Regions from separate parts of the Mesorhizobium sp. WSM4845 genome, predicted to be linked through region 1. Evidence: predicted binding sites of a transcription regulator. Region 1 holds the regulator's gene; the other holds the start of a gene.
The links. The regulator LexA, encoded in region 1, represses DNA repair genes until DNA is damaged. The targets are predictions, from matches to a motif close to TGTTCNNNNTGTGTTCNG.

Region 1 (4,305 bases):
TGTGCGCGCTTGGTGTGCTCGCCGCCAAGGTTGAAACCTGGCGCGCCGGAACGAAGATGCTCGGTTCGGAAATCCAGACCCGGCTGACCGGCCGTGTCGTCAGGCTCGACCAGATGGCGAACGGCCGGATCAGGCTGACCATCGATGTGATGTCGACCGCCCGGCCGACACTGCGTTATGCACCCGAACGTGTCAGGGTGTCGGCACGCAAGATTCCCGCTGAGATGACCGCAGGCTCGGTGGCAACCGGCTATGTGAGGCTTCTGCCTCCGACTGGCCCGGTCAGACCGGACAGCTTTGACTTTTCCTTTGACAGCTATTTCGCCGGTATCGGTGCCAGTGGCTTTTTCCTCGGCAGTCCAAAGATCGTCGTCTCCGAAGATGCACCGTTAACCGCACGCCTTTCTTCGTCGATCGAGAAGGCGCGCGAAACCATCGCCGACCATATCAGGGACAGCATCGGTGGTGCCGAGGGGGAGATTGCCGCTGCGCTGATCGTCGGCGTGCGTGCCGGCATCCCCGAAGAGATAAACGAATCGATGCGGCGCACCGGCATCTACCACATCATCTCCATTTCCGGCCTGCACATGGCGCTTGTCGCCGGCACCGTCATGGGATTGCTGCGCGGCGCCTTTGCGCTGTTTCCCGACTTTTCGTCGCGCCGGCCGGTCAAAAAATATGCGGCTGCTGCCGCACTCGTCTCCATCGCTGCCTATCTGATCTTTTCCGGTATCGTGGTCGCGGCTGAACGCAGCTTCATCATGCTGGCGGTAATGCTTGTCGCCGTGCTGTTCGACCGGGCGGCACTCACCATGCGCAACCTGGCGATTTCGGCCATCGCCGTTATCGTCGTGTCGCCGCACGAGGTGGTCGGCGCAAGCTTCCAGATGTCGTTCGCCGCGACTGCGGCTCTCGTGGGCGCCTATGCCGGTTGGTCCGACTATCGTGCCGACAGGGCCAAGGCGCCGCGACAGCGACGGTCACCGGTCGCTTTCGTCACGCGCAAGCTCGTCGCCGGGGCAGGCACCATCGCAATGACCTCCATCATTGCCGGCAGCGCCACCGCGCTCTTCGCCATCTGGCACTTCCAGCGCGTCTCGCCGCTCAGCCTGTTCGCCAATCTGGCCGTCATGCCGATCGTCACGATCGTCATGTTCCTGGCCGTCCTCAGCGCCTTGGCAATGCCTTTCGGCCTCGACGGCCCTTTCCTCTACATGATGGGCAAGGGCCTGACGGCGATGATTGCAATTTCGGGATGGATATCGGAGCGTTCGCCCGTCGATGCAGTCGGCCTGATTTCGTTGCAATCGGTTCTGCTGGTGACGGTCGCCTTAGTCATCGCCACGATGGCGACGACATGGCTGCGGCTTGCCGCACTTCCCTTTGCGCTCGCCGGCCTGCTGACGATTTCCGAGACGCGCACCCCCGACGTGCTGATCTCGGAGGATGCGCATCTGGTGGCGCTGCCGATCGGCGGCGGCGAACTTGCCGTCAACCGGATGCGTTCGAACGAATTCACCACCGACAACTGGAAACATGCGCTGGTTTCAACAACGATCGTCGAGCCGGAGACATTCGAAAAAGGAGATGTGCGGTTCGACATCGCCGATCCGGCCGACCTGCCGCCGGGAGCGCCTTTCACCTGCACTGCCGGCCTGTGCCTGGCCCGGCATCCGTCCGGCGCGCTCATCGCGCTCGCCGACAACCGCAAAACCGCGCGGCCGGCCTGTGCCTTTGCGGATTTGATCGTCATCGACGATGCCACAGCCTATTACAAACTCTGCCGCAACCCGCTGGTTCTCGTCGTCACCAAACGGCAGCTCGCTCGCATGGGCAGTGCCGCCGTCTTCTTCGATCCGCTATCGGCGAAGACGCGCGCAGAAATCCGTTTTGCCGTCAGACAGCCATACAGGCCTTGGCATGAGCAGCGGCGATTTTCGCGCGAGGCGAGGGGCCTGCCGCCATACCGCAGGGCCGAGAAACCCAAGAAGCCTGCCGTTCAGTAACGCCGGATCAGTCCGACGAGCTTGCCCTGCACCTTGACCCGGTCCGGCCCGAAGATGCGCGTCTCGTAGGCCGGATTGGCGGCTTCCAGTGCGATCGAGGCACCTTTGCGGCGGAATCGCTTCAGCGTCGCTTCCTCCTCGTCGACCAGAGCGACAATGATCTCGCCAGGCTGGGCGGTGTCGGCGTTGCGGATGATAACCGTGTCGCCGTCGAAGATGCCGGCCTCGATCATCGAATCCCCCTTGACCTCCAGCGCGTAGTGCGTGCCGCCGGTGATCATGTCCGGTGGCACCGAGATCGAATGCGTCTGGTGCTGGATGGCGTCGATCGGCACACCGGCAGCGATGCGGCCCATCACCGGTATGGAAACGGTGGCAACGACGTCGTCGTCATTGCCGGCCGCACGCATGCGCGAAGGCGCCGGCTTGATCTGGCGTCCGAGGCCGCCCTGGCCAAGGCTGCCTTGAATGACGCTCGGCGAGAATTTGCGCGCCGCATTGAGGCCCGGCGCGATCGAATCGGGCAGGCGCAGCACCTCCAGCGCGCGGGCGCGGTTGGGCAGGCGGCGAATGAAACCGCGTTCCTCCAGCGCCGTGATCAGCCGGTGGATCCCCGATTTGGAGGCGAGGTCGAGCGCTTCCTTCATCTCGTCGAACGAGGGCGGAATGCCGCTTTCCTTCAGTCGCTCGTGGATGAACATCAGCAGTTCATGTTGTTTGCGTGTTAGCATCGCGACCCCCAACAGAATCAGAAAAACAAACCCAGAACAAACACTATCTGTTCCAGTTGTGTTCCGCAACCATTTAAAGTTTAATGAATGTGTTGACGTTTTGTTCAGCGTAGCATCAGCACGCTGCAGGCGGCGCCCGCTGCGGCCGCGGGAGCGAATGGCTCGCGCACGACCAATCCGTTGGCGTCGGCCAGCATTCTGAGCATCGAGGAATCCTGGACACTGAACGGCGTTGCCTCAAGCGTGCCAGCTTCTTCCTTCACCACCGCGCGTACATAGTCCTGCCTGAGATCGTTGGCCGGCATGGCGGCGCCGAGCCGCGCCTGACGCATGTCCTGGCGAAACGCGCGGCCGCCGAGCCGCGCCAGCAGCGGCTTCAGAAAGAGCTGCGTGCAGACCAGGCTGGCCACCGGATTGCCGGGCAGGCCGATGCAGCGGATGGCGCCCAGCCGCCCGAACATCAATGGCTTGCCGGGCCGCATGGCGATTTTCCAGAAATCGAGCGCCATGCCTTCGCCGGTCAGCACGTCATGGACGAGGTCGTGGTCGCCGACCGAGGCGCCGCCCAGCGTAACGATGACGTCCGCGCCTGCGGCGACGGCTTTTTTCACCAGCGCGGCGATCGCCTCCTTGCGGTCGGGGGCGATGCCGAGATCGAGTGCGCAGGCGCCAACCGAGCGGGCCGCGGCGGCGACGCCATAGGCATTGGAGGAGATGATCTGGTCGGGGCCAAGGTCGCTGCCCGGCGGCAGCAATTCGTCGCCGGTGGCGATGATGGCGACCAGCGGCCGTTTCACCACGCGGACCTGCTGGTGGTTGGCCGACGCCGCCAGCGACAATGCCGCGGGATCAAGCAGGCGGCCTTTCTCCAGCAGCATGTCGCCCTGCAAGAAATCGAGCCCGAGGCGGCGGATGTTGCGGCCTTCAACCGTCGGCGCGGTCACTTCGACCATGCCGCCGCCGAGGTCGCGGACATTCTCCTGGATGACGATGGTGTCGGCGCCTCCGGGAAGCGGCGCGCCGGTGAAGATGCGCACGGCCTGCGCCGCGCCGACTGTTCCGGCAAAGCCTCGTCCGGCCGGCGCTATGCCGATCACCGAAAGTCTCGCGGGCACGGACGCGACATCGTCGGCCCGCACGGCATAGCCGTCCATGGCCGACGCGTTGAATGGCGGCTGGGTGCGGAGCGCCATGAGCGGCTCCGCCAGCACGCGGTCGGCGGCATCCATCAGGGCGACGCTTTCAGCCTGCAAGGGCGCAGCATCCGCAAGCAGGTGCTCGAGCGCCTCGGCGACCGCAAGCAGCGCCATTATTGGCCTGCCCCCTGGGCATCCGCCTTGTAGTCGCCGGATTTGCCGCCGGTCTTTTCCACCAGCCTGATGCCGGAGATCGCCATGCCGCGATCGACCGCCTTGGCCATATCATAGATGGTCAGGCAGGCGACCGAGACGGCGGTCAGCGCTTCCATCTCGACGCCGGTCTTGCCGGTGACACGGGCCAGCGCCGTGACCTTCAGGCCGGGCAGCTTCGCGTCAGGTTCGATGTCTACCGATATCTTGGTCAACAGC
Region 2 (4,305 bases), on a different contig from region 1:
ATTTGTTCGCCGATGCGGCGGCAACCCTGGACGCAAAGAATAATTCAATTCTGTCCGGCAACTTTGCCAACCTTTTGCTCGACTACCTCAAGAACATCGAAGCAAGACTGCGCAGTCTCACGGTTGACGATCTGCCCCGCATCGTGCACGCAACCCGCAGCATGATCATTGCCTGCCTCTCGCCCCCGGCGGAACATGCCGCGGCCACCGAACAATTGGTGAGTGTCGCGCTGATGGAGCGAGCCCGTCGATACGTCCACAACAATCTGGATGCGGCTCATCTGACGCCGGATTCAATGTGCCGGGCGCTCGGCGTCTCGCGGACGCGTCTTTATCAGTTGTTCGAACCGAGCGGTGGTGTTCTCCACTACATACAAAGTCGCCGACTTCTGGCAGCCCATGTTGCGCTTAGCGATCCGGCGGACAGCCGGCGCATTGTTAATATTGCCGAAGCCGTCGGGTTTAGTTCAGCGGCTAATTTCAGCCGAGCTTTTAGCAAGGAATTCGGCTACAGCCCCCGCGAAGTCCGAAGCTCCGTGGTGTTACCGCGCCCCGCCAACTCCGTTTCGCATGCCGGACACGAGGAGGCCTCTTCCTTTGAACATTGGCTCAAAGCGCTCGGAAGCTGAGTACAAGATCGGGATGAACCAGAATATTTTCGTGTCGCGTTCACCGCGCCATCAATTATAGCCGATCCCCGATTTATCAACCGACTGTTCATCGATGTCGCCGCGCATCACAGCGGAGCATACATTGCAACTACGCAGCATAAGACACTTGTTGAGAGCGCGAGTCGTATGTTTGCCAAGCCAAGAAACAAAGAGATAGAGCGGTTCTGCGGTTCCTTGAAATGACGAACCGCTCTAGCCCGGATTATCTCACCAGCAAAGGGCTGCGTAGGCTGGCGGCGATCCCGGACAGCAATTAGCCGGTCGGGAACGGTGCAAGAGCGCCGCGCCGGGCAAGATATGTACGCCGGGATAAGTATTAGGATGCAAAGCTAACGACAGATCGGCTTCGTGCGTAGATGCTTGCAATGCTTGGCGGGGGCTCGGCGGCTTGACGGGGGCTCGGCACAGGTGGCAGGCATCATGTTGGGGAGATGTCGTGCTGCCTGTGCCGATAGCCGCCGCTGCGCGGTCAAAGGTGGCGTCATTGAGTAAGCGTGCCAAGGTCGTTGGCGGCCGGCTGGAGTTTCTTCCGCCGCAGATCCCGACTCGGGTCGAGCGGCCGCCTGAAGGTGAGGGCTGGGTCCACGAGGCCAATCTCGACGGCTATCGAACCCAGATCATCATCGATAATGGCGGTAAGCGTCTTTACAACAAGAACGGCCGCGACTGGACCACGAAATACTGGCCCATCGCACTAGCCGTCGATCTGCCATGCCGGACTGCCATTCTCGACGGCGAAGTCATTGTTCCCGGCGAGCAGAGCGCTTTCGATTGCCCTGCGCTGGAAGTGGCGATCTGGAACGAGCCGAGCCGGCTGGTGTTCGTCGCGTTCGATATCCTCCATCTCGACGGCCACGATCTAGGCTCCTTGCCGCTGCTGCAGCGCAAGCAGGCGCTGTGGCAACTGATTGAGCCTGGCCTCGGCAAGATCCAATACAGTGAGCATTTCGAGGGCAGCGCGCTGGCGCTCTTCCGCACCGTCGAGAAGATCGGGCTCAATGGAATTATCTCGAAGCGCGCCGACAGCCGCTACAGGAGCGGACTGTCGAGCACATGGCTGAAGGCCAAAAAATTTGAAGAAGCCGACTCCCGAGTTGGGGGTCGTTTATGAGCCAGGCACGGTTCCAATGCCCTGATCGCTGCTCACGGGCGTCCTCACCGATTTGAGGCCTACGCGGGCGGACGCGACGCGCATACCAATCTGGCGGAACAAATCATGATCATTCTCATTGTGGTGATCATCAAGGGAGATTGATCATGGGTGACCGGCACAACCCAAAAATCGAGGCATCGGCAAATGTCGAAAAGGACCCGGAAGATTGGATCAGCGGAGATGATCCCATGACCCCCGCACAAGCCTCCTATTTGAAAACTTTGGCCGAACAGGCCGACGACCCTGACGCCTATGCTGACGGCCTCAGCAAGGCGGAAGCCTCTAAACGCATCGATGCACTCCGGGAGAAGTTAGGCCTGTAGTGCCCGCTCGTGGCTGTTGGCCTCCGGCGACGGGGCCGTTCCATCGAACCCGACAGCGGCTCTGTCCAGTTTGTTACCGTGGTCTGACCCCGGGGATGAGTTGCATTGCGTTCTGCAACCGCTCGCTGGATAGTCCTGGCGATGTTGCAGACCTTGATGACTCATTGGCCCCAGGTCCTCGCGATCATTTCGGTGGTGATGGCGGCCATCGGCATCGTCCACGCCATAATGACGAAGGAAGACGTCCGCGCCGCCACAGGTTGGGTCGGCGTGATGTTCCTGTCGCCATTCCTCGGCGCGATCATCTACGCCGTTGCCGGCATAAACCGCATTCGTCGTGCAACGATCAGCGCCATGCGGCCCCCTTCCAGCGAGGCGGCTTCCGCAAAACATGAGCGCAACTTTGCCGCCGAGGAATTGATTGCCGAGCGGTACGGCCAACGCTTCACCGGCTTGAAGACATTGGGCGACAGGGTGGCCCGGCGTGCCCTGACCTCGGGAAACGCGATTGCGATATTGGAGACAGGTGACGAGGCCTATGCCGCAATGTGCCGAGCGATTGACGGCGCTCAACGCACTGTCCTTCTCGAGACCTACATCTTCGACAATGACGATGTCGGGCGGCTTTTCGTGGAATCTCTCGCGCGAGCCGTCCAGCGGGGTGTCAGCGTTCGCGTGCTGATCGATGCCGTCGGGGCGCGTTACTCCGTCCCCAGCATTCTTGGGCGCCTGCGAGAGGCGGGAATCCCGGCAGACCTCTTCAACGGCAACATTGTCATGGGCCTGCGTCTTCCCTACGCCAACCTCAGAACGCACCGGAAGATCCTGGTCGTCGATGGCACGATTGCGTTCACCGGAGGGATGAACATCCGAAAGGGATTCTCAGCCGAGTTCGCCGGCTCCTCCAGCGCGAGGGACACGCATTTTCAGGTCACCGGGCCGGTCGTGGCCGACCTTTTTTCGGTTGCCGCCGAAGATTGGCGCTTCGTGAGCGGCGAGTTCCTGAAAGGCGACACTTGGCAAGTGGCCACGTTTCCCGCGGCTCCCGGTCAACCGATGCTGGCGCGGGCGGTTGCATCCGGGCCGGATGCCAGCATCGAAACGAACCACAACTTGCTGATCGGGGCATTTTCCGTCGCCCGCAAATCGATCCGCATCATGTCGCCCTATTTCCTGCCGGATCGGGAACTGATCAGCGCGCTGACGACCGCGGCCAGGCGAGGTGTCGAGATCGACATCGTGGTACCGGCGATGAACAATCTTTTCCTTGTAGACCGGGCGATGACGGCGCAATTCGATCAGGTCCTGAAGCACTATTGCCGCGTATGGCGCACGCAGGGCTCGTTCGATCATTCGAAGCTGCTGTCGGTCGATGGAGTTTGGGCTTATATAGGTTCCTCCAATCTTGATGCCCGGTCCCTGCGGCTGAATTTTGAGATTGATGTAGAGGTTCTTGATGCAGGATTTGCCGCGGAGATTGATGCGCGGATCGGATCGGCAATCGCCTCAGCCACGTCTGTAACGATCGAAACCTTGAGAGCCCGGCCATTCATCGTCCGCCTGTTCGACCGAGTGTTGTGGCTGGGATCGCCCTACCTTTAGAGGCTTTCTCGTTCTGCCCGGGGCAATTCGGGCGACGCAGCCATCGCTCCTTTCGAGCGCCGCATCTCGTCAGGGCAGGAAGCAGCGATTGCAGATCCTGTTTGAGTGAGACAAAGCTAAGTCTTGAAGGTAGTGAGGACGAGCAGCAGACTCATGCAAAGAACTGGACAGAGCTTTCCTGCAAGTGTGCTCAAATCCATTCGCGACAGAAAGAAGCAGAAGGCGAAGGCTGCGCCGTCCGAAGGGACACGCCCTGCGGGGACTCTGGTCGCATCTTACAACGTTCACAAATGCGTGGGCGTCGACAGAAAGTTCGATCCCGAACGAATCGCTCGCGTCATCCGGGAAATCGGTCCGGATGTCATTGCGTTGCAGGAAGCGGACAATCGCTTTGGAGATCGTGCCGGCCTTCTGGATCTGCTGCGTCTCGAATTGGAAACAGGCCTGGTGCCGGTGCCGGTGTCCGGAAACGGCAAAGGACACGGCTGGCACGGCAACGTTCTGCTTTTCAAACGGGGCATCGTTCGCAATGTCCATCAGATAAAGCTCCCGGGGC

Region 2: AC0L2C_RS21010 (DUF3072 domain-containing protein) is a predicted target of LexA. The motif match lies at 1,877-1,894, and genes of this name have one in related genera.

What each region holds. Positions count from the first base shown of each region.
Region 1 covers NZ_JBVVQA010000005.1:238,954-243,258, forward strand. The annotation lists gene AC0L2C_RS08690 (ComEC/Rec2 family competence protein) at 1-2,006, shown strand, start outside; gene lexA (transcriptional repressor LexA) at 2,000-2,737, opposite strand; gene AC0L2C_RS08700 (molybdopterin molybdotransferase MoeA) at 2,842-4,047, opposite strand; gene moaC (cyclic pyranopterin monophosphate synthase MoaC) at 4,047-4,305, opposite strand, start outside.
Region 2 covers NZ_JBVVQA010000019.1:18,365-22,669, reverse strand. The annotation lists gene AC0L2C_RS21020 (helix-turn-helix domain-containing protein) at 1-629, shown strand, start outside; gene AC0L2C_RS21015 (ATP-dependent DNA ligase) at 1,108-1,782, shown strand; gene AC0L2C_RS21010 (DUF3072 domain-containing protein) at 1,929-2,147, shown strand; gene AC0L2C_RS21005 (phospholipase D-like domain-containing protein) at 2,289-3,749, shown strand; gene AC0L2C_RS21000 (endonuclease/exonuclease/phosphatase family protein) at 3,903-4,305, shown strand, end outside.